One region of the Paenibacillus sp. FSL H8-0261 genome, then DNA from elsewhere that is predicted to be linked to it. Evidence: predicted binding sites of a transcription regulator. Region 1 holds the regulator's gene; each other region holds the start of a gene.
The links. The regulator Rex, encoded in region 1, represses fermentation and respiration genes when NADH is low (regulators of the CRP and FNR family bind a similar motif). The targets are predictions, from matches to a motif close to TTGTGAAATATTTCACAA.
Positions count from the first base shown of each region.

Region 2: a site for Rex is predicted at 979-996, ahead of scfA (six-cysteine ranthipeptide SCIFF). Genes of this name have one in related genera too.
Region 3: a site for Rex is predicted at 1,765-1,782, ahead of MHI27_RS30485 (cytochrome ubiquinol oxidase subunit I). Genes of this name have one in related genera too.
Region 4: a site for Rex is predicted at 5,797-5,814, ahead of MHI27_RS19995 (flavocytochrome c). Genes of this name have one in related genera too.

Region 1 is NZ_CP150297.1:4,787,615-4,795,270, reverse strand. Features, by position in the region: gene dinG (ATP-dependent DNA helicase DinG) at 97-2,958, shown strand; gene MHI27_RS21315 (redox-sensing transcriptional repressor Rex) at 3,090-3,743, shown strand; gene MHI27_RS21310 (amidohydrolase) at 3,730-5,031, shown strand; gene MHI27_RS21305 (DUF5590 domain-containing protein) at 5,201-5,719, shown strand; gene MHI27_RS21300 (hypothetical protein) at 6,129-6,671, shown strand; gene MHI27_RS21295 (AAA family ATPase) at 6,664-7,656, shown strand, end outside.
Region 2 is NZ_CP150297.1:781,172-788,827, reverse strand. Features, by position in the region: gene scfB (thioether cross-link-forming SCIFF peptide maturase) at 1-681, opposite strand, end outside; gene scfA (six-cysteine ranthipeptide SCIFF) at 804-953, opposite strand; gene MHI27_RS03485 (hypothetical protein) at 1,435-2,004, opposite strand; gene MHI27_RS03480 (DUF4855 domain-containing protein) at 2,286-5,306, opposite strand; gene MHI27_RS03475 (response regulator) at 5,707-6,489, opposite strand; gene MHI27_RS03470 (sensor histidine kinase) at 6,464-7,656, opposite strand, start outside.
Region 3 is NZ_CP150297.1:6,838,700-6,846,355, reverse strand. Features, by position in the region: gene MHI27_RS30500 (S1C family serine protease) at 1-731, shown strand, start outside; gene MHI27_RS30495 (cold-shock protein) at 1,151-1,351, shown strand; gene MHI27_RS30490 (cold-shock protein) at 1,444-1,674, shown strand; gene MHI27_RS30485 (cytochrome ubiquinol oxidase subunit I) at 1,896-3,290, shown strand; gene cydB (cytochrome d ubiquinol oxidase subunit II) at 3,287-4,303, shown strand; gene cydD (thiol reductant ABC exporter subunit CydD) at 4,303-6,069, shown strand; gene cydC (thiol reductant ABC exporter subunit CydC) at 6,066-7,656, shown strand, end outside.
Region 4 is NZ_CP150297.1:4,483,667-4,491,322, forward strand. Features, by position in the region: gene MHI27_RS19975 (NADP-dependent malic enzyme) at 1-164, opposite strand, end outside; gene MHI27_RS19980 (2-hydroxycarboxylate transporter family protein) at 234-1,577, opposite strand; gene MHI27_RS19985 (response regulator) at 1,756-2,463, opposite strand; gene dcuS (DcuS/MalK family sensor histidine kinase) at 2,460-4,067, opposite strand; gene MHI27_RS19995 (flavocytochrome c) at 4,223-5,779, opposite strand; gene MHI27_RS20000 (DUF6855 family protein) at 5,962-6,372, opposite strand; gene MHI27_RS20005 (hypothetical protein) at 6,495-7,656, opposite strand, start outside.

The DNA of each region.
Region 1 (7,656 bases):
AGCGATGCATCCCCTGAACCAGTGGTGTGCATCGCCTTTTTTCGCAACTTCTGTTATGCTGATTAAGAGTCTCAATTGAAAGGGAATAGAATTATAATGAAATTTGCCGTGCTTGATTTTGAAACAACGGGAACCCAATCCGTGGGTGAAATTATCCAGGTTGGCCTTGCAATTATAGAAGAAGACCGGTCCATCTCCCGGGTATATGGTTCCTACGTCAAGCCCGGAACGCCGATACCTCCTTTTATAACTGGTCTAACGGGGATTACCGACGATGATGTAAAGGATGCACCTGAGCTGGATGAGATGATGATGGAGCTTGTCCCACTCTTGGATGATGTTGTGCTTGTAGGGCATAATGTCGCATTCGACTTCCATTTTTTGCAAAATGCTTTAGACCGATGTGGGTATTTACCATTTCAAGGGCGGATTTTAGATACGATTGATTTTCTGAAAATCTGCTTTCCTTCCCTCACATCCTATCAACTAGGATCAGTTAGTGCACATTTTGGAGTGACGCACGATCGTCCGCATCAGGCAGACAGTGATGCTCTCGCAACTGCTCTTGTATTGCTGAAATGTCTGGAGGAGCTCTACGATTTGCCTCTGCTGACGATTCAGAGACTCTGTGAGCTGTTTACGGAAGAGGATAGTGATCTGGGTTGGTATTTTGATGGTCTGCTGCGTGAACGGGAAGCGGAGACGCTTCAGCCCGAAGGTGATCTGACTTTCTATCGTCAATTAGCGCTTGCTGTAGGAGACTGGAACGAATTAGCTCCACCTCGAGACGAGCATGCTGAAAATCCACTACACAATTTATCTTTTACAGATTATATGGATGAAGTAACGAAACGACTTAAAGAAACTTTGCCACAGTATGAAAGCCGAGAAGCTCAGGATATTATGATCAATGAGGTGATGACGGCACTTGCCGAAGACAAGCATCTATTGATCGAAGCAGGGACAGGAACCGGTAAATCCCTTGGTTATTTATTGCCTGCCATATACCAAAGCGTACGCACTAATGAAAAAGTCATGGTCAGCACTCATACTATTAATCTGCAGGATCAATTGCGTGAGCGTGATATTCCTTTGTTAACGCAGGTAGTTCCTTTTCCATTTAAAGCTGCAATTTTTAAGGGCAGAGGGCATTATTTGTGTCTTCGTAAGTTCGAACATAAAATTAATAAAAAAGACTTTATAAGTCCGAGGGAAGATGCGCTTACTGCGGCTCAGATGATCGTTTGGCTGACACAAAGTGAATCAGGAGATGACGAAGAGCTTAATCTAAGTGGACGTGGCGGAGATTTTTGGGAGACGGTGGCAAGCGATACCGATTCTTGTCTGGGTCGCTCGTGTCCCTGGTTCCGTAAGTGTTATTATCATCGGGCTAAGCATGAAGCTGGTATTGCAGACGTGGTCATTACGAACCACTCTAAACTTTTCGCAGATGTTAAGGCTGGGCATCAACTACTTCCGGCTTATGAACATCTTGTAATAGATGAGGCCCATCATCTGGAGGACGTGGCTGGCAAGCATTTAGGCATGCATATGAAGCATTTCACGGTGGCACATACACTATCGCGTCTTTATAAGGATAGTCGAAATGGCCAACTTCCTACACTTCGCCAAATGCTTCAGTCATCAGGCAGTGAGGAAGCTTCTGAATGGAGCGGAGTGATCGATAGAATCTATCCGGACCTTCTTACCGTAAAAGAAACCTGGGATCTGCTTAGTGATAAACTATTCAGCCTCTTGCCGGAACGCAGCGATGCAGCGGCGGGAGAAGCCGGCCAGTTAGTCATGCGGCTACTTCCTACCCGTAAACCGAAAGATTGGGATGAATTGGTTGCTTTAGAGAATACTATGAATCTGACATTAAGCGAAATTATCCGTAAAGGTGATAAAATGCTTAATGAGATGCGAGATCAAGAAGGTCAATCTTCCTCAGATAGCCTAGTTACCGATATTAGCGGCTTATTTAAGGATTTAGCTTCTATACGTGAGCAAGTACGGTTTTTTATGGGATTAAATGATGAGAATGTAGTATATTGGCTGGAGGCGAATGGAAATTATCGCAGTAAATCGCTACAGCTGTATGCCGTTCCTGTTGATGTTAGTACTCAGCTTAAGGAGCTGTTTTTCGACAAGAAGAAAAGTATCGTACTAACTTCGGCGACACTCTCTGTGGATAAATCTTTCCAGTTTATGATTGATAATCTCGGACTTAATGAAGCTGCGGAAGAGGGGCGTCTGATGACATCACTCCTGCCTTCTCCCTTTAAGTATCGGGAGCAGGCGCTGTTAGTTATTCCGCGGGATTTCCCAAGTGTGAAGGGGAGTGTAGGCGATGCCCGATTTGTCGATACACTCGTACAGTCACTAGCAGAAGCAGCTATTACAACACGTGGGCGGATGCTTGTCCTGTTTACTTCTTACAAGATGCTACGCCAGGTTTACGATCCTCTGAAAGAGGCTCTAGCCTCACAAGAGATCACGGTGTTAGGTCAAGGCGTGGAGGGGGGCAGCCGTAGCAAGCTGATCCGCCGTTTTCAGGACAGTGCAGCTTCTGTACTGTTAGGAACAAGCAGCTTTTGGGAGGGTGTAGATATTCCAGGTGAAGCATTAACATGCTTGGCCATCGTGAGACTCCCATTTCAACCGCCAAACCACCCCCTAGCGGAAGCGAAGTCTGAGTTATTACAAGCCCAGAAAAAGAATCCGTTCATGAAGTTGTCTGTTCCTCAGGCGGTTATTCGCTTCAAGCAAGGATTTGGGAGGCTGGTACGGACAGCGCAAGATCGGGGTATTGTTATTGTGTATGACACAAGGGTGATCGAATCTCACTATGGGAAGTATTTCCTCTATTCGTTGCCTGGCCCGAAAATGGAGCATATGCTTACGGATCAAATGGTTCCTCGTATAGCGGAGTGGTTGGAAGACGGAGGCGTTTCTTGAAAAGAACGTCATCGATCTTATTAATCACTCTACAAGGAAGGGCGGTATAAGAATACCGCTCTTCCTTGAGACGAGGTGCAGATATTTCGATAGGATTTGAACAGAATATCACTTAAATTAGGAGGTAAATTATGAAATCGGATAAAATATCAGAAGCCGTTGTTCGCAGACTTCCTGTGTACTTGCGTTTCTTGAATGATCTCCAGAAACGTGAAATATTAACCGTTTCCTCACAAGAACTAGGACAAAAACTTGATTTAAATCCTGCTCAAATTCGTAAAGATTTAGCTTATTTTGGAGACTTTGGTAGAAAAGGTATCGGGTATGACGTAACTTATCTTATTGAAAAAATCCGTCATATTCTGAAGCTGGATCAACAATTGAATGTGGCTTTAGTAGGTGCTGGTAACCTTGGACATGCATTATCTAATTACAATGCTTATCTGAAAGATACTATGAAGATTACCGCTATATTTGACTCCTATGCACCTAAGGTAGGGCGGAAAATCAACTCTCTTACCGTTCAACCGATGGAGGAGCTTGGTCAGACGGTTCGTGAGCAAGGTATTCGAATTGGGATAATTACTGTGCCTGATTCAGAAGCGCAGAATGTAGCAGATATTCTCATTGAGTCTGGCATTGAGGCGATTTTGAATTTTGCACCAGTGATTCTAAAAACACCATCGAATATCCGGGTTCATGCTGCCGATTTTACAACGGATTTGCAAAGCCTTGCTTATTATTTGAAAGACGGAAAGGAAGAAAGCGGAAATGAAGAGCAGTAAAACGATTATTAAGGGCGGGCGTTTTCTTATTCCGGGAACGGATGAGCCGGTTCTGAGCGGATATATGACTATTGAAGATGATTTGATCACTTACATAGGAAAAGAAGAACCTTTAATGGAAGATGATGTGCAAGTTGTTGATGGCAGTCGTCTGCTGTTTATGCCAGGTCTGGTAAACACACATGGCCATGCCGCAATGTCATTGCTTCGTGGTTATGGAGATGATTTAGCACTTCAGGTGTGGCTTCAAGAGAAGATGTGGCCGATGGAAGCGAAATTCACTGGAGAAGATGTATACTGGGGAACCTCCTTGTCGGTACTGGAAATGCTAAAAGGTGGTACTACAACCTTCTTGGATATGTATGATCATATGGATCGAGTAGCAGAGGTAGTCGAATTATCAGGCATCCGTTCCGTACTGATGAGAGGCGTAATCGGATTATGCCCAGAGGAAGTACAAAATCACAAGCTTGCGGAAGCGATTTCTTTTGCACGAAATTGGCATGGTAAGGCTGATGGTAGAATTACGACGATGATCTCGCCACACGCCCCATATACTTGCCCACCGGACTTCTTTGTTAAGTTTGTACAAGCGGCACATGATTTGGATTTACCGATGCATACCCATATGTCCGAGACCAAACGCGAAGTGGAGCAGAATGTGGTGGATTACGGACTTCGGCCTGTAGCGCATTTAGAGAAGCTTGGAATGTTCACACGTCCGTCTATTGTTGCACATGGCGTTCATTTGAATGATGAAGAGATCGAGATACTGGCTCGTCATGATGTAGGCGTGTCTCATAACCCAGGAAGTAATCTGAAACTGGCTAGTGGAGTGGCTCGGGTTACGGATCTTCTAAAGGCTGGTGTGAAGGTGTCACTGGGTACAGATGGTGCGGCAAGCAATAATAACCTGGATATGTTTGAAGAGATGCGTCTTGCAGCCCTCATCCATAAAGGTGTAAGTGGTGATCCGACGGCTGTCCCAGCTCCGGAAGCGCTGCGTATAGCTACAGAGTATGGCGCAAAGTCTATCTTTTTAAATGATGTGGGTAGACTCGCTGTTGGCATGAAAGCGGACTTTATCGCGATTGATATAGACCAGCCGCATTTGCTACCACACACAGATCTGTTGTCTCATGCTGTATACTCTGCCAGTGCCAAGGATGTTGAGCATGTATGGGTGAATGGTAAACAGGTTGTAAAACACGGAGAATGTGTAACGCTAGATGAGGAAGCAATCCGTCGTAAGGCACAAGAATCATTTGATGGACTGCTTAAACGGTAGTCTAAGATCATAACGAATAACTGAAAGGCTGTGACTTTCTGCGATTGCAAAGTTACAGCCTTTTGTGTTTCTGATAATTAGATCATTGAATTGGATATGAAACTTTGGATAAACACACAGGTGTGTTATATAATCAAAAAAGATATATTACTAGAAAGGGAGCTGTACCTTGAAGAAAAGGAAAAAATGGATCCTCCTGGGGTCAGTTCTGATTCTGCTCCTTCTGTTCGGACTTATCCAGTTCTATGCTTATATTATGAAAGATCAATGGAACGAGCGAGATATCGCTAAGGATGTCGCTAAAACCAGTGCTGGTCTGACAGAGGTAACCAAAGCGCAGAAATCCGTGTGGGATGAAAATGCGGTGTACTGGGTCTTAACAGGGAAGAATGAAGCCGGGACCGAGTTGATGGTTTGGGTACGTTTTACTGTAGACGGGAAGTTTGCTGAAGGAACCGACGCAGTATATGCTGAAGAACTAAGTAAAGGAACCTCTGAAGCGAAAATACGTAGCCTTATAAAAGCCGATCTTCCGGACATCAGCATTGAGCGGTTGTTGCCAGGAGTATATAACGGGGAGTATGCTTGGCAGCTTTTTTATAAACAAAGCGGTCGATATTATTATCAATTTTATCGGTTCTCAGATGGGGCTCGAATGGGTGAAGGTTACAGTTTACCTAGCCGTTAAATTAAACAAAAGCATTATAGGAGAAACAAGCGGACCATTTATGGTTCGCTTGTTTTTGTTCCGATGACATATTATTTGATATACTATAAGTATACGAAATGTGATATACTATAAGAGTAGTTTTTATATATTGGGATTTAAAGATTCATGCGAAAAAAGGCCTGTTAGTTAAGAGTAACAGCCCTTTTTTGTCGAATTAAATCAATAAATTTAATAAAATGGAAAGAATTAAAAAATAAAATTTTAAATATCTTCACACTTTTTTTCAATATAGTATATACACCTGTGATATACTACTGTTTGTAATTAGAACAGTGTTAGTAGAACGTCAGGCTCTGATGAGCTCTTAGCAGCTATGACTTTGGATCATTCTGTTTACATTTTTTCATCTTTGAGAGGAGGACGTTTCTTGAAATTACGTCTTGTACCTGTACTGATAACGTCTCTACTGTCGGCTATGCTATTATTCGGAGGATTCTTTTTGTATCGTCAGTTTGCTTTACAGGAACCGCTCCAAAAGATTGTAACCGGATTTGAGGGAGTAAATACTTCACATATTAGTATTAACCGCGATGAGGTCACTTTGAAACTTGATTTGCAGCCGGGCACGAATTTACGTGATCTAGTATCGTATGTATCCAAAGAAGGAAAATCAGTGATTGAAGGACGTAAACTTAAACTCGATGTGGAGCAAAATTCAAGTGAACTATTGGATGATTACTGGGATAAAGCGATGTTCTCTGTAGCTGAAGCCATGGAGAGCCGTAAATATACGATTATACCTACAGAACTTGATAGATTGAAACAGCAAAATACGGAATTTAAAGATGTGATAGCATCTACTGATATCGACGACAACAATGTGTACGTAAGCTTGAGTAATGGAAAAGAAAGCAAATTTATTATTTTGCCGCGAAAACCTGCGACCTTGGGGGTATGGAATAATGCCTAAGTACCTTAAAGAAATTTTACTCGGATTTATTCCTGTGCTGTTTATTTTCATGGCCTTTTTAGGTATTAATATATTCCCGATTGTTATAGCAGCTGGAATGCTTACTGCATTACTTATAATTGCTCATTTGCGTGGCGGGCTTACGGTGAACGCTGGTGCTGGAAAGAAACGCAAGAAGGAAGGACCTTCAAAGCTCACTTTTGAAGAAATAGGTGGCCAAGATAATGCGAAGCAAGAGCTTCGTGAGGCACTCGATTTTTTGATCCGGCATGAGGAGATCAGTAAATTTGGGATTCGTCCTTTGAAAGGGATTCTACTCACTGGCCCTCCAGGAACAGGTAAGACCCTTATGGCCAGAGCAGCTGCCCATTATACAAACTCTGTATTCGTGGCTGCATCAGGCAGTGAATTTGTAGAAATGTATGTTGGTGTCGGGGCCGGCCGGATCCGCGATTTGTTCAAGGATGCCCGTAACCGTGCTGTTAAGGAAAATAAACAGAGTGCCATTATTTTTATTGATGAAATTGACGTAATCGGCGGTAAACGTGAAGGCGGCCAGCAGCGTGAATATGATCAGACCTTGAATCAGCTGTTGACTGAGATGGATGGTATTTATAATAACGAAACTCCGCGTATTCTACTGGTAGCTGCAACAAACCGGAAAGAAATGCTTGATTCGGCATTGCTACGTCCTGGACGCTTCGACCGTCATATTCAAGTGGACATGCCTGACAAAAAGGGCCGCAAATCGATTCTCGAATTGCATGCGAAGAATAAGCCTCTTCATACAGAGGTGAGTCTCGACAAAATCGCTGAAGAAGCCTATGGCTTTTCCGGTGCTCAGCTTGAAAGTGTCATGAATGAGGCTGCGATTTATATGATGCGTGAGGACTTGACGAAAGTTGAGCAGCGGCATCTGTCGATGGCGATTGACAAGGTAATGATGGGTGAAAAAACGGATAGAGAAACAAATCATGAAGAGAAA
Region 2 (7,656 bases), 2.9 Mb from region 1:
GCGAAGTCGATCATGAACCTCTTTTCTTCCATCCAGGCTTAATACGACATTGTACATTTCCTGATTTAAAAACTCGGTGACCTCATCGTTAAGCAGCATCCCGTTCGTCGTGAAGGTGAAGCGGAACTTTTTTTTGTATTCTTGTTCCTTGCTTCTTGCATAAGCTACGATCTGTTTAACAACTTTCCAGGCCAAAAGCGGTTCCCCGCCGAAAAAGTCGATGTCCAGGTTTCGATGATGACCCGAATTTTCAAGCAGGTAATCGATAGCTTTTTGTCCAACCTCATAGCTCATGATTGCCCTATCTCCGTTGTATTTCCCTTGGCTAGCGAAGCAATAGTCGCATGACAAATTACAGGTATGCGCAACATTGAGGCAGAGTGCCTTAACATAAGTTTTTCGTTTTTTTAAATCGAGCGAGAGGTTCTCATACTCATCTTTTGTAAAGAGTTGTCCATCATTTTTAAGCGCCTCGATATCCGCGATGGTTTCTCGAATGTCGCTCTCGGAAATGCTGGAATCATCTTTATATTTATCCAACAGCGTTGTCACGATTTTTTCGGCAGAAGTTTTCTCATAATCCGCTATAATTTCATATGCTAGGTCATCAACAACATGCACCGAGCCACTATAGGTATCGAGCACGATATTGTATCCGTTTAGTTTATATTGATGAATCATACTTACTAATCAAGCTCCTTTTGCACACAAGTAGAAACGGCTTTGCCATCCTTTAGGGATAGAATCCATTTCTTAAAAATAGCCGCCCATCAGCAGAGCAATGGGCGGTAAAATTCCGAATCCTATCTGTTCATTGCATTTTCACACTTCTGGTTTGCAACGCCGCAGGAAGTTTTACAAGCGGATTGGCAAGATGTCTGGCATGCGCCGCATCCGCCGTGTTTTGCGGTATCCATCAGTTTGCGGGTGCTCAGTGTTACGATTCTTTTCACGATAAATAACTCCTTCTGTAATTTCTTGTGATCACTTTCACTTAATTTCCATGGAACATCGTAGCAACCTCACGCAAGTACGTCTATGATTCCCGTCACCTAGCTGAGCAGAGCAGAGAGAGCTTGAACATAAGCATCAACGCTAATTTTGCTGCAGTCTTCATACTTGTGATCGTAAAATGCGGTAGCGGGAACCAGAGTCAGCGCAATACTAAAAAAGTGAAACAAAAAAGAGACGGCAATGATGCCATCTCTTTAACAACGATTTTTCCTCATACTTGTCCGTAAAGTCCAATAAATATAAGGATTTCATAACACTGTATCCTTCCTTACCAGTAGAGCGACATTCTCCGATTCCATATGCACTATATGCGAACATCCCTCTCATTATCATGGCTATTGTTATGGTGGGAAGAAGTCGCGTAGAATTAGGGGTTTTTGTAGAGAGTGTTTCTTGAATATTCAATGAAGTTATTTATTTTTATAATATACTACGCCTTAGTTCATAAAAATATTGCACACTTGGATGCTTTAACTTCATCTTCTCGCTCATGTTTAAAATTCGCTTTTTTCCAACTCGTCTGTCCACTAAGGCTAGAATATTCAATAAGATATCGTCACTTTCTAAGCTCTCCTCTATGGAAATAGATAAATACTTAGTAGCTATAACAATAAAATTCGATTTACTTAATGACGTCTGTGCTGACAAAAGCTCCTTTGCAACTTCTGATATTTTTCTGCTTCTTGCAATGACTATTAAACGATCCTCCGGGATGATCCCCTTGCTATCTTTTCTAACCGCTTCAATGTCTTCATGGTTGATAGGAATTTGAAGATCTGAATCATTCTTAATCTCCTGCTCCGTCTGATACCATCTAATTGAGCTAGTTCTATCATTCATATTAAGTACGTTCTTTTTATCTACCGAAATATAACAATCCCCTGATTTATCAGGTAAATAACGGTAACTACTTGCGCGATATTCAACCCTGCCGTATAACGCAGGACAGAGAAAACTCTCCAGTTGTTGCTTCAATTTGCTCCAGGACATGTATCCTCCTATGTTTTATGTTATAAATACCTGTTGAGGCAGTCGTTCTATTATACAATACATAATACAATCCCACTAAAACCTGAATAATATCTTGATACTGTACATAGAAACAAGCCGATTAGGTATAGACCCCGTGGTCTGGCACCTAATCGGCTTGCTATGTTACGCCTCAAACGTTTTTACTTCGGTTATTGGTCTTACTCGGGCAGATAATTCGATAACCGGTACAGGAAGTTTCAGCACGGGTCGTATTTCTGCTTGGATGGATTATTTCTCCATTACTTATCGTGACCTTTACCCGGGTTTTCTTTTGAGTATTCAAAAGTCACTTTTACAGGCTCGCTCATATAGCCAGTCGATAGATACGCCTCATTGGTTCCCTTTAAATTACCCGTAAGTTTGAATGTGAATTGGAAGCTTCCCGCGACTGTACTCTTCGTCTCATCTTCGAGTTGAACCTTGCCTTTCGGATCAAGCACCTTCAACTTCACATTTGTAAGGACGCCATTCATCAGCAATCCATCAATCGTTACTTTTTTCGCTTCCTCGTCAACCTTTACTTGTATGCCCTCAATACCCTTCACGTCTACAGCGCCCGAGAGGTTATAGACACCAAACTCGTAGATGGAATATCCGTAATCGGTTGCTCTTTTTATGCCTTGTAACTTCATGTATCTTGCCTTGACCGGGTTGAACTGAATCGTTTCTTTGCCATCATGCGCGGTAATAATTCCGTCATTTGGCATGACATTGATCCAGTTCTGCTTATCGTTCGACACAAGAAGTTTGTATTTATCGGCGCGAGCATATTCCCAATCGATTCGAACCGTATCCATTTCCTTCACTTCATCGAGATCGACCAGGAACCAAGTATTGTCCACGTATTCGCTCGCCCATCTTGAAGCAGGGAATCCATCGACGGCTTTAGCCGGTGCATAATTCGCATTATTGCCTTCGGTCGATGAAGCTTCTACCGTTTTATTCTGCGCCAAATTGCCTATCAGGTAATAGACGCTTTCCTTCAGCGTATTGTACGCCTCATCTTTTATCGTACCTGCCTTCTTGAATTCATCCAGCTTTGCGTTAAAGCCTTGGAGATACTTGGTGACTTGCGCTGCATCTTTCCCTTCATAGCGCTTCATCATTTCCAAATAGTTGTTCAAAGAACGCACCGTTGCAGAATTGGTAAATTGCTTCGCTTGTTCGAAGCGGTCGACTAACGCTTTCATACCAGATGCATTTGTCGTTGCTTCGATAACATATGACTTAGTCACCATATGCCCCGCCGTAACGGTAATGTTAAGCTCATGCTTGCCAAGCTTGCCTGCAAGCGAAATAACGGTACCCGCTGTATAAGGCTTGCCGTCATATGTCGCCGTCACTTTCGTCAGACCATCATCCGTTCTAAGCTTCCATGTAAAGGATACGGATTCTGAATCGGGCAGCTTCATCCCGCTCTGGAAAGGCTTGTCGTTCATCTGCACGTCTACCTCGGAAGGCGGAGCCTCGTTGACCTGATACGTTCCTTTAACAAATTGATACAGCCAGTCGTAAAGAACGCGTGTCGCTGGATCTTTACTTACCGCGGTGTTATAGACTGCATTGTTGCCTTGGTAATACGATTTGAAGCCATCCTTCATGAGCCCTGTCTTCGCACCGCTGTTCAAGTAATCGATATACCGCTCGCGGAACACGCCGTCCGTCAGCATCCGATCATCGAACTCGAGTTCATTGGACATGCCATACTGCTTCGCCAGATTCGCAGAATCCTCCAAGCGCTCGATATCCGTCGGCTCGAAGAAGTAGTTCGGTTGGATCGTCACCGCATCGAAGCCGACATCCTTCCACATGAACGCTTTATAAGCGAAGAAGTGCGGAATCCAGAAGAACTTCAGGTCCTTGCCGCTAATTTGCATGTCATGCAGGGTACTGCTCACCGAACGGATCAGATCCGGTCCGGATTGGCTTGTGCTGATTTGCTCTTCGAACCAGTACATACCTACAAGCTCGAGGTTAGCGTAACCTTTTGCTTCCCATCTCGATTTGACTTGCTGCAGCCACCATTGAACTGCTTTTTCACGGTTCGCAAGGGCTTTCTCTTTGCCAACGGAATCATTAAAGTTCAGCGATTCTCCACCTTGTTCAATAGCTCCGAAATTAGTGATCGATTCACCTGGATCCGGAATCATGAGGACAACCTTTTCCTTCACGCCAGACTCGTTCAGCGCATCGGATACTTCCTTAGCCGCTGCGTTTAACGCATCCATATCGCCGCCTACCGCAAAGGTTTTATCCAGATACCATTGCCAATCTTCCAGATAAGCCCGCCCGCCGAAATCACGACCTGGATTTGGAGAGTTAATGCCAAGATACAGAACGCCGTCGAAGAGTCGATCCTTAATCTTGCCGTCCTTATCGACATAACTAATGTTCGGAATGATCCGTTCTTTCGTCCAGATGCCTAAGTCATTCGCATATTGCCCGTTATACAAAAGTCCAAGATGCTCGATACCCGCTGTCGCCTCGCCTACCGCCAAGAATTTCGGCGTATACGTTGGAACAGTCACGGCTCCGGCAACTTTGCCGTCTTCACCGAGGATTTCAATCTCATCCACGAAAGTCATTGCACGCGTATGCATTGTGAATGTCACTTTCACATAGCGAGCATGGGCGATCTTCGCATCTGGGCCGATGGCTTTAATGCCGTCCTTGCTGCCGTCCCACACATAGGTCTCCGTGTATTTGCCGTCATTCCACAGCTTCTGCGTGGCATTGTCTTTGAGCAGTCCCCAGTTCACTTTGTCATCGGAGACGTACATCGATACCGTGAGTGGCACGAGTACATTGTTCGTTGGCCAATCTTCGAGGAAATTGGCTTTAATACCCGTGAGTGATTTCTTCGCCCCCAAATCAAACACAACTTCGCGTGTCTTACCCAAATGATGTCCAACCCATGCTACGTCGGATCTATTGCTTGCCCCATATATACCATCCGTAAGTGTGTTGCCTTCATCCGGATAGGAAGCTTCCGGCTCTTGCGACCACTCATAAGATAAGCCCGCTGCAAGATTGTGATATACCGCCCCATACACTGACGCAATAACACCCTCCGTACCCGCTCCCGGTAGGTCTGATGGATTCGTCACCTCGACCGGATCGGCTTCGCTCGGCGGGTTCACTGGTGTCTGTCCCTCTGTCTGTGTAGGCGGCAGCGCCTCTTCCGCTTGCGCGATCGGCATCATCGTTACGATCATGATCGCAACCATAACGAGAGCTACCCATTTTCTACTCCTCTTCATATCGTACGAACTCCCTTCTGATTCTTGAGTCAAGAAACATCAATCTCCTAAATGGTATGCGCTTCCATTTCACTTACCTCGATGCTCTTTCCTCCCTTCCGAGATTCCGACACGTCATAGAAGCTTATAACATATGTCAATGTCCTTATAGTAACATTATGAAAAGTGGCCTTTCTTTCAAATAGATAATTAATGACATTGGGTATACACTTGTTGACATGAAGGCCTTCACGTCGCGTTTTTATAGGTATAAAGATAGCGCTTACCTCCTAAGGTCCTACCTATTTTCTATCAATGTCCTCTAAACAATCCGCCACATAAAAAACGCAACCCCTCGAGGCTGCGTCGTGTTTATATATGGTGGCGCCTAATTACTGCGGCGTTCTACTAAATTGATGCCCTATCCATAACCGAACGGATGCTTTTTGTACTCTAAGGGGCTTGAGCCGACTCTATTTTTGAACACACGACTAAAATAGTACTGGCTCTTATACCCTACCTTCACGGCCAGATCCCCGATTTTGATATTCGGCATTACGTCATCCAGAATCTCCTTCGCCTTCGATATCCGAAGCTCGGTGACATAGTCAAGGAATGAAGCACCGATTTCTTGCTTCATACGCTTGCTAAGATAGGTTTGGTTGATATGAAATAGCGCTGCTACTCTAGTAATAGACAGTTCCGGATCCTGATAATGACTGTCAATATACTCGATCACTTTTTGGATAAGCACTGTTCCATCCCCTGTATACCCGGGAAGCCCCAGCTCCTTATCCACCCTGCTTTCATGTGAATGCAAAGGATATTTTGCCTGAAGATGCTCATCGATCCGATGAAGCAGCTTGTTCAGATCACTCTTCGGCACAGGTTTCAATACATAATCGAATGCTTGCAGTTGCACGGCTTGACGCGCATATTCAAAGTTATCGTAGCCGCTGATGATGACAACCAGAACCGACGGACAGCGTTCGCACAATATATTTATCAGATCGAGCCCATTCATATTCGGCATGTTGATGTCCACAAGACATACATGTGGTGGGGCTTCCTCCACCATATTCAATGCTTCGTTTGCACTTTTCGCTTCTCCTGCAACTTCAAAAAGATACGAACTCTCCTCAATGTATTGTCGCAAACCTTTGCGAATGATCGTTTCATCATCGACGATGACAATCTTCCACATCTTCATTCCACTCCCCGTCCAAAGGTATTCGAATGACCATAACTGTAATGCCATCTTCGTTCTTCACTGCAAGGCCATATGGCACCCCGTAAGCTAGTCGAATGCGATGGTTTACACTGTATAGCCCAAAGCCCGTGGCAGAACGATCATATTTATCATCAAGAAGGGCTTGATTCATCTGTTCAAGCTTCTCTTCAGGAATCATAACCCCATTATTTTCAACCTTAATGACCAAATAATCGACCTGTTTATATGCTGTAATCGAAATTTTGCACTTTTGATCCCCAAGTGGCTTAATCCCGTGATAAATCGCATTTTCCACCAAAGGCTGCAGCATGAAGCGAACGACTTGGCACTGAGCAAGCTTTTCATCATATCGAAGCTCGTAGTCCAGAATCTCCTCATATCGCACGCCTTGAATATGAAGATAACTCTCGACATGGTACAACTCCTGATCAAGCAGAATGTAGGGACTGCCTGTGCCAAGCCCTACTCGGAAATACGCGCTAAGCGCTTCCACCATCTCCACCACATTGTCTGCTCCATGTTCCATTGCCATCCACTGGATCGTATCCAATGTGTTGTATAAAAAGTGTGGCTTGATCTGCTCATGAATCAGTCTGAGTTCCATCTCCTTTCGGTCCTGCTCCACAGCGTATAATTGAACAAGCATGTCATTGAAGCTTCGCCCAAGATCGCCGATCTCATCCGAGCGCGTAACATCTGCTCGTATGGTTTGGTTGCCGTTCTGCACATTTTCCATTACCTGGCGAAGCGACTGAATTGGACGAATAATGGAAGAAGCAAGCAGCATCAGAAAGACGATAAACGCACTACCGATAAGAACGCCTACCAGCAATGCAGTCCGCTGGGTTTTGATCACCGCTAGCGATAGACTTGAATTCGGTACTTCGAGTACTAGCTTCCAGCCTTCCACATTTTGAATTGGAGCCTCAAATACACTCATGTTCTTCTTATCTGCTGCATCCTCCGCTCCATCTCCTTCACCCAGCTCTCTGCAATCGATGATAAGCTGGCCTGACTGGTCATATAGCATTACATCTTGAGCAATCTCCTTCATCTTCTTGACGGAGACGGCTGCGGCAATATAAGCCACCTCATCATTCACCGATGGATTCACGCGATAGAGAATGACGACGATTTCAA
Region 3 (7,656 bases), 2.1 Mb from region 1:
AAGTGAGTGACATCGCGGTGCTTTCGATTGATGCCAAGGGTATCAATACAATCGCAGAGCTCGGGGATTCCTCGAAGCTTCGTCTAGGTGAAACGGTCATTGCCATCGGAAACCCGTTGGGACTTGGTGACACATTGACTTCAGGAATTGTCAGCTATACTGAACGGAAGGTTCCCGTATCCTTGAATCAGGACGGCGTATATGATTGGGAGCAAGAGGTCATTCAGACCGATGCAGCAATTAATGAAGGCAATAGCGGCGGGGCGCTTGTGGATCTGGATGGTAAAGTCATCGGTATTAACACGATGAAAATCTCCGATGCAGGTGTAGAAGGGCTGGGTTTTGCTATTCCAGCTAACCATGTGATAGATACCGCTAATGAACTGGCTGAGAAAGGGCGGATTGCCCGTTCCTACTTAGGAGTATATTCGGTAGATTTAAACAATCCTTACATTCCTCTCGCAGAGGACCAACGCAAGGAACTGAACCTACCGAACAATGTTAAGGATGGGGTTGTCGTTCTGGATGCTGTTGGACCTGCACAAGAAGCGGGAATACAGTTCAATGATGTAATTACGAAATTTAATGATGAACCGATTACATCCACGCTTTCCCTTCGCAAGTATTTATATAATCAGACGAAGATTGGTGAGGATCTGAAGATTACCTATTATCGAAATGGGAAAGTCAATCAGACCACAGTAAAACTTCTTGAAAAACCAGAGGAATAATATGCTGGAAGTCGGCATATAATGATATAGCAGTAATGACAAGTAGAGCGGACTACCCCTTCGGTTGAGAAGGTAGAGCTTCCTGAAATAGCGATACTCTGTATCGCTATCGGGGATCTATTTCTTCTAAAGTTTTGATAAATATGGCAATTATAAGCTGATTTAATCAATTTTGGGCTGACTGGCAACCCTTACATTGGAAGGTAATACTTATTAGGGTAGAAACGGATATATACGGATGCCAGCTTGCCTTTGCTAATCAGGTGTGGTAATATGATATCAATCATACATTTAGTCCCTAATTTTCGCATTGAAAAGGGCTGTTATATTCGGTAATACAACCTTTTTCAATGTGTGAATTTTTTCTTTGTTTGAAGATAAAAAGAACATATTAATTTAAATTTGTGGAGGTAACACACATGCAAACAGGTACAGTTAAATGGTTCAACGCAGAAAAAGGATTCGGATTTATCGAAGTTGAAGGCGGAAGCGACGTATTCGTTCACTTCAGCGCAATCACTGGCGACGGCTTCAAAACTTTGGACGAAGGCCAACGCGTTGAATTCAACGTTGTTCAAGGCAACCGTGGACCACAAGCCGAAAACGTTGTAAAACTGTAATAATAGAAGAAACCGTCCCAGCTTGTGAAAGTTGGGACGGTCTTTTTATATCTAGTTAGTCACTATTGACTTACAGGATGGGAGGAACGGCAATGAACTACCGGAAGAAACCTTTGGAAGAAATACCGGAAGAAAATACCGCGATTTGGGCGTGTACCAATGATGGATGCAACGGATGGATGAGGGATAATTTCGCATTTGAACATGCGCCTTCTTGCCGTCTATGTGACTCTCCAATGGTTCGCAGCACGAAGATGCTACCACAATTGCTTAATTCGAATGGCGATCTCAAATCGCTGAAGAAGGGTATTTCCATTACCTAACCAATGCCTTTATGAGTCAAGCTTTATAGAACAGTGAACAACTTCAAGACGGTCAAACCGTCTTATTTTTTTTGCTTTTTTTAAGGTAAATTGTGATTTTTGTCACAAATCATTTGAATTTCACCGTTAAAAGCACCCCTTTGTGTGACATTTATCACAAAATGACGTCTAAATTTTTGACACAATATAATTAACGAAAAGGGGAGAAGGAAGGGAAAAATATGGATACAGTAATGCTGTCGCGTATACAATTTGCGTCGACGACAATATTCCACTATTTCTTTGTACCGGTATCAATCGGACTAGCGCTCTTGATTGCGATCATGGAGACCATGTACGTTAGAAAAGGCAATGAAGAGTACAAAAGAATGGCACAGTTCTGGGGAAAGCTGTTTCTCATCAACTTTGCAGTAGGGGTAGTTACAGGTATTTTGCAGGAATTTCAGTTCGGGATGAACTGGTCTGATTATTCACGTTTTGTGGGTGATGTCTTCGGGGCTCCGCTTGCAGTTGAAGCATTGGCAGCCTTTTTTCTGGAGTCTACTTTTATTGGGATCTGGATATTCGGCTGGGACAAAGTGTCCAAAAGAGTGCACTTGTTATCCATCTGGCTGGTAGCATTCGGTACGATGTTATCCGCTTTCTGGATTCTAGCAGCGAACTCCTTTATGCAGCATCCTGTGGGCTTTGCGATAAATAATGGACGGGCAGAAATGAATGATTTCTTCGCGCTCATTACGAACGGACAATTGCTGGTTGAATTCCCGCACACGGTTCTTGCTGCGTATGCAACAGGCGCCTTCCTCGTAACGGGTATTAGTGCGTATAAGATATTGAAGAAACAAGATGTATCTTTCTTTAAGAAATCTTTTCAAATTGCAGCAATCGTAGGGATCATTTCTTCTATTGGTGTAGCCGTGGCAGGCCATGCGCAAGCACAGTATTTGGTTGAGACTCAACCTATGAAGATGGCGGCTTCCGAAGGACTGTGGGGTAAGAGTGGTGACCCGGCACCTTGGACCGTATGGGCAAATATTGATCCTGAGAAGCAAGAAAGTACTGGAGAATTTCAAATTCCGTATATGCTGAGCTTCCTTTCATACAGTAAATTTTCCGGTGAAGTTAAAGGTATGCTTGAACTGCAAGCTGAGTATGAGCAAACCTATGGCCCCGGTGACTATATCCCGCCTGTACGTACGACATTCTGGAGTTTCCGGATCATGGTTCTAGCAGGAACATTGATGATTGTACTGGGTATGTACGCAATGTATTTAATGTGGCGCAAAAAGATGGACCGTCCAAACACTTGGTTTATGCGGTTTATGTTATGGGGACTATTGCTTCCTCCAATCGCGAATACAGCGGGTTGGGTAATGACCGAATTCGGGCGTCAGCCATGGACGGTATTCGGACTGATGACAACGGAAGACAGCGTGTCGCCTAATATTACGAGTGGTCAGGTTCTATTCTCTGTTATTTCTTTTACAGCGATTTACGCCATTCTCGGATTAGTTCTAATTGGTTTGTTTATGAAAGTGATTAAAAAAGGTCCTTATGCGATGGATAACGATCACGGGGATTCGCATGATCCATATAACGAGGAGGGCGCCCAATGATGTCTCTTAATGAATTGTGGTTTGTGCTCATTGCAGTTCTGTTTATAGGGTTCTTCTTCCTGGAGGGTTTCGATTTCGGCGTAGGGATGGAAACACAAATTCTCGCTAAGAATGATACAGAGCGCCGGATATTGATTAACTCGATCGGACCCTTCTGGGATGGAAACGAGGTATGGCTAATTACCGCTGCAGGTGCAATGTTTGCGGCTTTCCCTGAGTGGTATGCAACGTTGTTTAGCGGATTTTACATTCCCTTTGTCTTTGCTTTATTAGCTTTGATTGCACGTGGTGTTGCTTTTGAATTTAGAGGTAAACGGGATTCCGTAGCTTGGAAAAAAACTTGGGATGTGTGTATCTTTTTCGGCAGCTTCCTCCCACCGTTCCTCCTAGCTGTGGTGTTCGCCAGCTTCATCAAAGGTTTGCCGATTGATGGGGATATGCAAATGTACGCAAGTTTTACAGATATCGTAAATGTGTATACCGTAGTAGCTGGTGTGACTGTTGTCCTTCTTTGTTTGGTACATGGTCTCATGTTCACAACGTTGCGTACAGTGGGAGATCTACAGGCTCGCGCTCGAAAAATGGCGCAAAGATTGCTTTTGCCACTTGGGGCTTTATTGCTTGCTTTCGTGGTAATGACTTATTATATGACTGATATTTTCGAACAACGTGGTTTAGTTCTTATGATTATAGTAGCGCTGGGAATTATCGCGTTTATATTATCGGGTTATTTCATGACGAAGAAGAAGGATGGCTATGCTTTTGGTATGACAGGAGCGGTAATAGCATTGTCCGTAACTTCTATCTTTGTAGGATTGTTCCCACGTGTTATGATTAGTTCAATCGATCAAGCCTTTAATTTGACAATCACCAATGCGGCCTCGGGACATTACTCTTTAAAGGTAATGACGATTGTGGCACTGACCATCCTTCCATTCGTATTGGGATATCAAATTTGGAGTTACTTTGTCTTTCATAAACGCGTTCACGAGAAGGAGCATCTTGAATACTAATGGATAAAAATTTGCTTGGGTATAAAGGAGTTAAGCCGGTATTTCTGATCGTTGGGCTCCTTACCCTGGTGCAAAGCATGTCCATACTTCTGCTGGCCAAATGGCTGGCAGAAGTCATCTCTGCGCTATTTGCAGGAGAACCTCTGAAGGAACAATGGGCTACTTCGCTATTGTTCCTTCTTGCATTTCTAGTGCGCCATGCTTGCGCCATGCTGATGAGCCGTATCTCTTACCGCTTTGCGGAAGCAACGGGCAGCAACATGCGGAGGGAAATGATGGATAAGCTCTTCCAGCTTGGACCCAGAATGGTGGGCGGGCGTGGAACCGGGGATCTTGTCACACTTGTGCTGGAAGGCGTAACAAAGTTCCGCACATATTTAGAAGCGATTATCCCTAGAATGGTAGGGATGTCAATTACACCGATTTTGGTACTTATTTATATCTACAAGATGGATACCGCGAGTGGGATAATTCTAACGATCACCATGCCGATTATTATTGTTTTTATGATCTTGATCGGGATGACGGCTCGCAAGCAGATGGACCGTCAGCTGAAATCTTATCGCACCTTATCTAATCATTTCGTAGACTCCCTCCGTGGGCTAGAAACGCTGAAATTTCTGGGCCGCAGTCGTAGTCATAGCACGAGCATTGCCACCGTTAGCGATCGATATCGCTCGGCGACGATGCGTACACTGCGAGTGGCCTTTTTGTCTTCGTTCGCGCTAGACTTCTTTACGATGTTATCCGTTGCTTCCGTCGCGGTAAGTCTCGGCCTGCGTCTGGTCAACGATCAGATGACCCTTGTTACGGGTTTAACCATTCTGATCTTGGCACCGGAATATTTTTTGCCTGTACGATTGGTAGGTTCGGATTTCCATGCTACTCTCGATGGTAAGGAAGCCGCTGAGGCAATGAAAAGCATTATAGATCAGGATGAAGTGAAAGCTGAAGTAGTAGGTTCTAATGGTGACCAAGCATTGAAATCAGCATCGAAAACACCAGAAGAGATATTCACTTGGCATAAAAATAGCACACTTACATTAAATGATGTCAGTGTGAAATACGAGGAAGCTGGTCTTTCTTCGCTGGAAGCGGTGAACCTGCAATTTAAAGGAGCAAGCAAAATTGGGATTATCGGAGAGAGTGGGGCCGGTAAATCTACGTTAGTGGATATATTAGGGGGCTTTTTGCACCCTACTTCAGGAAGTATCACGGTTAACGGTACAACGGTTAGCGCATTAACGGATGAGGCTTGGCGAAAGCAGACCTCGTATATCCCGCAGCGCCCTTATATTTTTAGTGGGACATTGGCTGATAATATTCGCTTCTATTACCCTGAGGCTTCTATGGAAGCTGTGGCTGCAGCTGTGAAAGCTACCGGATTATCAGAGCTGGTGGCAACCCTTCCGAATGGCTTGGATGAGATGATCGGCGGCGGAGGTCGTTCGTTCAGTGGTGGACAGGAACAGCGGGTTGCGTTGGCTCGAGCTTTACTCAGCAGTCGTCCAATTATGTTATTAGATGAGCCAACGGCACATCTGGATATTGAGACGGAATATGAGCTGAAGGAGACGATGGTGCCTCTTTTTGAAGGAAAGCTGGTCTTTCTGGCTACACATCGCCTGCACTGGATGCTTGATATGGACATTATTGTAGTAATGAAACAAGGAAAAGTAGCAGAAATCGGTACCCATCAGGAGTTACTTGCCCGCAAGGGTGCGTATTATGAGTTGATTGGGTCGCAATTGGAGGGAATCCATTGAAACGTGAAGGATGGTTTGCTCCGTATGTATCGTCGTATTTTTGGCGTTTTGTGCTTATTATCGTGCTTGGGGCGTTGACGATTTTTACAGCCTCATCATTAATGTATACTTCAGGATTTCTGATCTCAAAAGCGTCTACACCCGTCGAAAATATTCTAATGATTTATGTACCGATTGTAGGTGTGCGTACGTTCGGAACGAGTCGGGCTGTCATTCATTATGTAGAACGTTTAGTTGGGCATGACACGATTTTGCGAATTCTATCTAAGATGCGTGTGCGTCTGTACAATATTTTGGAACCACAGGCTTTGTTCCTGTCGTCACGCTTCCGCACTGGGGATATTCTCGGGATGCTTGCGGATGACATTGAATATTTGCAAAATGTATATCTGCGCACCGTTTTTCCAAGCATTATTGCTTTGCTGATTTATGGAGCAGCTGTGATTGCACTGGGTACTTTTGATATCGCCTTTGCGCTATTGATGGCTTTGTATATATTGGTGTTAGTAGTGGTGTTGCCGTTCTTATCTCTATTGTTCACACAGAAACGCCAACGTGAAGTGAAAGTAGAGCGTAATCGTCTCTATCAAAAGCTGACTGACGCCGTACTTGGTATGGGTGACTGGGTCATTAGTGGACGACAAAGCCAGTTCGTAGACACTTATGAAGCAGATGAGAGAAAAGTAGCCAAAACCGATGCAGCGCTGCGCAGCTGGGCACGTATTCGTACGTTCATTGGGCAAGCGGTAATTGGGATTGGCGTGCTTTCTATGCTGTATTGGGCCGCTGGAGAGTTTGCAGATGGTGCTATTGCGGGTACATTGATTGCGGCGTTCGTACTGGTTGTTTTTCCTGTAGCAGATGCCTTTCTTCCAGTGTCTGAAGCGGTGGAGAAAATCCCGCAGTACCGTAACTCCTTAGAGCGATTGTCTGGTGTAAATGGAACTGAGCAGAACATCGTCTCTGAAAAAGCAACTGTAGTCGATGCTCTGCCTCAGGCCATGAAGAGTGCTCACATCAAGCTCGAAAATGTAGGTTACCACTATGGTTCAGAGGCTAACTGGTCGGTTCGCGATCTCAGCCTCGATATTCCACAAGGTAAAAAGATTGCGATCATCGGCCGAAGTGGTGCGGGTAAATCGACGTTATTAAAGGCTATTCAAGGTGTTATTGAACCTTCTGACGGCTCGGTTACGATTAATGGAATCGCTGCAGATGCCTATGGCGAGCATATTCCTTCTATTATAGCGGTGCTTAATCAGAGTCCACATTTATTCGATACTACAGTAGCTAACAATATTCGTATGGGTGATCCGAAGGCTTCCGAACAAGCCATTAAAGAAGCTGGTGCCTTAGCCAAAATGGATACGTTGATCTCCTCGTTGCCGGATGGATATGATACCTTTGTCCGTGAAGCAGGGCAACGATTCTCTGGTGGAGAGCGTCAGCGGATAGCGTTAGCTCGTATTTTGCTGCAAAATACACCTGTTGTCATACTCGACGAACCGACTGTAGGGTTGGACCCGCGGACGGAACGTGATCTTTTGAAGACAATGTTCGAAGCCATGAAGGGTAAGTCACTAATTT
Region 4 (7,656 bases), 300 kb from region 1:
TATTCGTATGCTTTATCTTGGTCTGCGGCGATAGCCTGACACACTTTAGCTACTCCGGGTGTATATACCTTGGATAAATCCTCCATGCTTCGAATAGGGTTCTTCAAGCCGGTCTCCAGCTTGCCGCCGACATGCATCTTCATTACTTCATCCATTATTTTCATTACTGTTCCTCCTGTTAATTGCAATATATTTTTCTATATAAGCTTTCTGGCCATATGCTTGACATCCTATCAGCTCCAAAACCGCAATAGAATAGTTGCCACAATAACAGTGCTGACGCCGCCGATCCGGGTGGAGATCTGGGCAAAAGGCATGAGCTGCATACGATTGGAGGCAGAGAGAATGGCTACATCTCCGGTTCCACCCAAGCCGCTATGGCAGACGGTTACAATTGCCGCATCGACAGGATACATATTGATTTTTCTTCCCACAAAATAGCCGGAAACCACCATGCTGAAGACGATGGCGAGGCAGGTCAGCACATAAGGTAGAGAGATAATGGCAGCTACATCCTTCAGAGGAACGTATAGCATGCCCAAACCTACCATGAGCGGCCATGTCAGGTTACCAGCAACGAACTTATACAACTGGTAAGCCCCATTTTCGAATCTTTCGGGAAGTGCCTTGACACATTTGATCAGTACGGCCATCAGAATCATGACAATCGGTCCGGGTATCCCTACATAATCTGCAAGCAATGCCCCAACAATGAAGAAACTGCATGCGATCAGAAGTCCCGCACCCATCATCATGAAATCTTTGGGTTTGTTATCCGGATTGTCATGCTGTAGATCGTCACCGGATTTGACTAGTGTACCGTTACCGCTTAGATGGGGCTTTTTCTCGCCCAGACGTTTCAGGAAGCCCGCCACAATGATGGCGAATACGTTGCCGATAATTGCCGACGGGATCATCTGCGATACGTAATAACCCGCTTCGTGTCCACCCAGAATGCTTGAGTATGCAATGGAGAGAGGAAGAATGCCTTCACCGATTCCACCGCCAAGGATCGGTACGATAATAAAGAAGAAAGTATGATACATGCTATAACCTGTGAGCGTTCCTACCAGTAGTCCGCCCAGAACTGCGGCAATCGTCCCGACGATCAGCGGGATGAAGATCCGCGTAATACCCGCTACCAATGTTTTGCGGTGCATACCGAGCATACTGCCACTCACCAGGATGGAGATGTACAAGTACAGAAAGTTGGCCTCTTTCATCAATGTAGTGACAGCGTCTGTCACAGTAGAGTTGAACAAATTCAAGTAAATTAACAGGGATGGGATCATAAGGGCCATGATTGCGGGGCCGCCTATATTTTTCAACAAGGGAAGCTTCATACCGATATCACTCAGCAGAATACCCAGAACCATAATGACAGCGAACCCTCCAATCATGTCATTCGGTAGCTTCCCCGCCACACTTGCAAGAAGAATGACCACTGCCAGAGCTAGATACACAGGGAGCGGAAAGACACCCACCTTAAATTGCTTACATTTTTGAATGAAGGCAGCCTTTTCTGGCAGGGGACCTTCCTTTCCTTGGGAAACAGGTGATGGAATCGTATTTTGCATTTTTCATTTCCTCCTAAACTCTTTTCTAGCCTTATAGTAGCGGAAATGAAAGCGCTTTTGTTTTTACGTAATTATTGATTGAATTATAAAAATTATTAAAGTAAGCGCTATCAAAAATAGGCAATCAAAAACCGCCGATTCCTTATAAAACACGGAACCGGCGGCCCACTCCAAAAAATTATATGAATTTAGAAATCACAGAACTGCCGCGGGAAGACATGCGATATCGCTGTACAGGTCTTCCTATGGTGCCATAGGTCAATTCACTGTTCAGCGCTCCCATATCTACGAGGACGGCAAGATATTTCCCGACCGAAACCCGCGAGATTCCGGAACTAACTGCAATCTCTTCAGTGCTAAAGGAATTTGCATTATGGGTCTCCACCGCTTTCCAGACCGTCCGCAATGTATGCCGGGTAAAGCCCTTGGATAAATCCTGAACGGCCGAGGGCTCTTTCCTATACCCGGTTAGCTTATCTAGTTCAGACTGATCCAGGGAATCCTGATTGCGGAACAGAAAATGCTGCTCCTTGTAGGCGGAAAGGGCTGCGAGAAAGCGTTGAAACTCAAACGGTTTGATAAGGTAATCGACTGCACCGTTCTGAAGCGCGTCTCGGATACTGTCCTTATCGCTCGCAGCCGAAATGATAATCACATCTATTCGTTTGCTGCCTCGACGGAGAGCGGACAGCAGTTCCAATCCATTGCTCTCTTTCATGTAAATATCCAGCAGAATCAGCTCGAAAGACTCATCTGCCAATTTGAGGAGAGCTTCACCCACTGATTTTGCCCAGCCTTTACACTGAAAACCTTCCACTTGCTCCAGATAGAATTTATTCATCTCGGCTACCATCGGATCATCTTCTACAATCAATACACTAATCATTGACCATCACTCTTTGCTCGATAGGGTAAACTAACCGTAAATCGAGTCCCTTCTCCCTTTCCTGTTTCACAAACAATCTTACCTCCCATAGCTTTAAGGCTCCGCTCAACCAGATACAAGCCGATGCCTCGGTCATTTCCTTTTGTCGAATACCCCTGTTGAAAAATAAGCGGCAATTTCTCATCTGGGATACCGCTTCCATTATCGCTAACCGTAACTATCAGCGTCTTATCCTGATATTGAAAGCTGAAATGAATATATTTGCTGCCTCTACCTTCCGGCGCTTCCATTGCATTATCCAAAAGATTACCTACTATCGTAATGAGTTGGCAGGAGCGTTCCGGATCGCTAGGCTCCGGCAGAACCCCATCCTCCAGAAGCACCAGCCGAACTCCGGCTTCTCTGGCCCGGCTCAGCTTACCCAATAGAAATCCCGCCATCACAGGGTCCTTCACTTGTCTCACCACCGTTCCCATCTCTGCCTGTGTTGTTGTGACAGTACTTGTTATATACGCCTCCAACCGATCATACCTTTTCATATGTGTTAATCCTAATATTACATGCAGCTTGTTCATAAACTCATGCGCCTGGGCACGCAATGCCTCAGCATATAAGGAGATGCCAGATAACCTTTCCATAAGTATGCTGATCTCCGTCTTATCACGGAATGTGGCAATTGCACCTTCTACAGCCCCCTTTACATGAATGGGAACCACGTTTGCCAGTAACGTAACACCGCTATGCTCCACCTCCAAGTCCTGGCTGGCTTCACCGGTTTTGAGCACTGTATTCATCCGCAGTGATGGCCAAAAGCTCTCTACCGACTGGTTCAAGGGATCATCCTGCATGCCAATGGCTGCAAGCAAACGCCTGGCTTCTGTATTAATCAAAGTAATACGTGACTCTTTATCAACGGCAATGACTCCCTCCCTAACTGACTGTAGCATGGAGTTGCGCTCTTCCAAAAGCTTAGCAATAGCGGCCGGTTCCATGCCAAACATCATTTTTTTGATAACACGTGCCAGCAGAAATGCTCCCGCAGCCCCTATTAGACTGCCTATAAGCAATCCCCAATAAAGGATTCCCACGTTCTCTCTTATGGCAAGTCTGATGTTTCCCAGTGATATTCCTACTGCCACCGCTCCTAATTGTTTCCCGCTTGCAGAAAAGACAGGTGAAAACGCTCTTACAGATGGGCCCAAAGAACCCTCGGCTTCCGAGATACTTTCCCGCCCCTGCAAGACTGCAGCTTCATCGCCACCGATAAAATGCTTACCAATTTTGTCCTTGTCCGGATGGGAATATCGGATTGCATTCATATCCATGACCACAACAAATTCCACATTGTTCAACAATCGGATTTCCTCAGTGTAGCTTTGCAATTCAGACGAGCTGCGTGATTTGTTTAACGCTTCAATAATTAGAGGGTTACGCGATAACGTACGGGAAATGATCACAGCCTTTTGTTCCAACGAGGATTTTGTTTGTGAGGAAACCTTTATACTAAATAGCACATAGACCACTAGCAGCATTATGATAAGAACTGCACCAATCATCAAAGTAATTGTAGTTTGCAGCCGAAGTGTGTGTTTGCCAATTTTCATCAGCTGTCCCTCCGGAAATTTTTCTTCATTCTAACGTATACGTGCAAGGATCGCTATGACCTTATACGCTACACCGTCATAATAACACAACAAACGCATGGCTAAGATGAGCCCAAGCGTTTGTTTGCCAAGCCGAAAAGAGGCAGGAGGATAACTTATTGTGCTTTTACGAATTCAGCGGATTTTATACCCGTTTGGCGGCCGAAAATAATGATTTCCGCAACAGAGTTACCGCCGATCCGGTTTTGACCATGCAAGCCTCCGGTAACTTCGCCTGCTGCAAAAAGGCCTGGAATCGGTTGTCCGTCTTTATTTAAAACTTCTGTGTTGGTGTTGATTTTCACTCCTCCCATCGTGTAGTGAATTCCCGGGCCGATTTTAATTGCATAATATGGCGCGCCGGACAAGTCATTGTCCATTCCGGTCGTTCTACCGAAGTCGGCATCCTGTTTATTCGTCACCGCGCTGTTCCATGTGTCCAGTGCAGTTTTCAACTGATCTGCTGGTACGTCCATTTCTTTTGCCAAAGCCTCGATCGAATCTCCTTGGATAACGAAGCCCATTTTTTCATATTGTTCAATCGCTTTAGCGCGAGATTTTACGCCGGAATCAAATACAAGAAACACAGACTTCTCAGGAAGCTTATTGATTGCAGCGGTGACATTATCTCTTGTATCCAGTTCGTTTGTGAAACGTTTGCCTACACTTGAAACCAGGATCGCTCCTTCCCCACGAACAGCCTCCCCAATGAGATAGGATTTTTCCTGCTGCACAGTCGGGTGAACTTGGATTTGATCCATATCGACTGTGGTACCGCCGAGCTTCTCAATCATCTTGATACCGTCACCGGTGCTGCCCGGCTGGTTGGTGGTAACGTACCCCTCCAAATCAGATCTGACTCCTGAAATCATGTCTAAATTGGCGCCGAAACCGCCGGTTGTCACCACGACAGCAGACGCTGTAATCGTTTTCTCTTCCGTTTGGTCAAAGATAACTTTGACGCCATTGACCTTACCGTCTTTTTCGGTAATTTCCTTGACATTGGCGTTCACAAAAAGGGGAATGCCTTGTTCTTGTACGTTTTTCACCAAACCTTTGACAAGGTATTGTCCTACTGCAGAGCCATCTTCAGGACGGTGTGTGCGTTTTTCGTTCATCCCGCCTGTAATCGTGATATTATTCAATCTAATCCCGATAGAATCCAGCCAATCAATCGCACTTGCGGAATGGTCTACGAAGAAACGAAGCATCTCTTTATCGTTCGTATCATGGCCACCTTTTAAGGACTCTTCATAAAACAGATCATTGCTGTCTTCAATGCCTTGCTCTTTTTGGAATTTCGTTTCAGAAGCATTCATTCCCGAAGATGATTTTGTTGTATTTCCGCCGGCAACCGGCATTTTTTCAAAAATAACCGGGTTCATACCTTTTGCTCTCGCCTCAAGTGCAGCAGACATTCCGGCACCGCCTGCACCAATAATGATGATGTCATATTTATCTTTTAGTTGATCGTACGGTGTATAGCTAGCTTTGGATGCTCCCGAAACGGCTTCAGTTTCCTTTGTCTCGTTGATCTTGCTGGTGTTCTTGCTGGTGTTCTTGCTGGTGTTCTTGTTCCCATTTCCATTGCTGCTGTTGCTGTTGCCACATCCTGTGATAACAAGCATGACTGAGAGAACGAGAATAAGAGCAGTGGTTACTTTTTTATTCATGTTATAGCTTTGCCCCCTTGTGAATATTTTTACAATCAGCTTAACGGCAAAGGCCCTGCTCTTGAAAGTTTATGTAACTAAAAAAAACGTTTTGTAACTAAATTAATCACTGCAATGTGTACGAAAGACCACCGGTTAGGGGCATGGCTCAAAAAAAGAAGAGCCTTTAGGCTCTCCTTCGTTTACAAGATCGCTTTCATCCGATTGTTTCTTGGATTATGCTCTACTTCCGCAAGACCCAATTCTTCGAGCAACGGTGGGATATACATTCCGAATCGCCCCCGAAGTCCCTTCTTTAATCCATACCAACCGCCGACAGGGTTTTCAGGTGAACGCCCCCATGCTTCAACGGTACCTTCTTTTGCTGGTTTTTGCTCATCAGCACTTCCTAACTCCATCCAATCACCATTTTGTATAAGCATGGCGTGCAGATCTTCAATACAGCGGTAGTCATAATGCAAAACCGTTTTCCCTACAGTGCAAACTATAATTTCTTTACCGTCTTTTTCGACCTTGTACATTTCATACTCGGATGTTTGCGGTGGTGTCTTTAACTTCCAAGGATTTTCCTTGGTTCCTGTAGCTGTCGTCATATTTTCAACTCCCAAAGTAACTCACAAAATTAGTAAGTTCTACTCATTTTATTATATTTGCATCACCTTACTATACTTCATTACCTTTATTCGTCCTACTCAGTATAAGAAAGCTTGCACTATCATTCCAAACTACTCAACTCCACCACATCTCCACTAGTGGCCTTCACAGCATAATTACAATCTAACTTCCCGCACAGCACATACTTCTTCTGCCCAGGATCATACACATAGACGGGTGTTAATTCGAACCATCCCTTGAGCTTGTCATAAGCTTCGTCATGGCTTACAGAAATCCCCTCTTCGCTCTTGAACTCATCAAACATATCGAGCATTGGCTTGTTATCCATATAATTTATAACCTTATAATTCTGCACATCGATGAACAGGAGGATCTTACGCTGGAATATACGATTACTTGGCGCCTTCATCCTCAGTGTTGCCTGAATATGTCCTCTTTCCCGTTGAAAAGTCTTCAACATCCATTCTCCGGATTCATCCGGAAAGAGCTGGCTTAAACCAGCTTCGACTGCGGCTATACATTCGGCTTGTTCTGCGTCTGTGATAGGAAATGAGTCCGGATGCGGCTCACTAGCTATTGCCTGCTCAATGGAAACAACCTCAAGTAGGCGTATCTCCGTCCTTTCGAACGGCTCCAGCTCCGTATTCTGTTGCTCCCAATGTATTACTTGATCAATATTCAGTCGTGCTCTCGTACCTGATATAAACTCAAATGGGATGGTGGTTGTTCCGTCATTTGAAATGTAGATTTCTTCTATCCCATAGATCGGCAGGAGTTGCTTCGTCTCGTACACCGGATATTCTATAAGCTGTAGTTGTTTCCTCGCCTGTGGCTCTATCGTTTGAAGTGTGAGAGTATAGTTCTCTTTGTGCACAATGGAGCTGGAAGGAAACTGGCCATATACACTGTAAAAAACAAGCCTGCCTTCCGCATCGAAGCGAAGCTCGATCCGTCCACCAGGAGTGACTGGTATGCTACCTATTTTTTCAATAAAATGATATTCTCCAATCTGTTCCTTCTCTAAGTGGAATTGTTTACCGTATACAATCCTTGCCTCATCTTCAATCCACCGGATGACTCCGTTAAAATCTATATTTTGGAATGGTGTCCCATTCGCATAAGATATCCCGCCAACAAAAATCACACTTTTATAGTTGCGGGATTGTAGGTCAATCGTGATGACGGCAGTTCCTTCCGGATTGTAATCGCCCTTCCATTCCTTCATATGTGCAGGAAACCATTCCATACTAAGAAAATAGTTG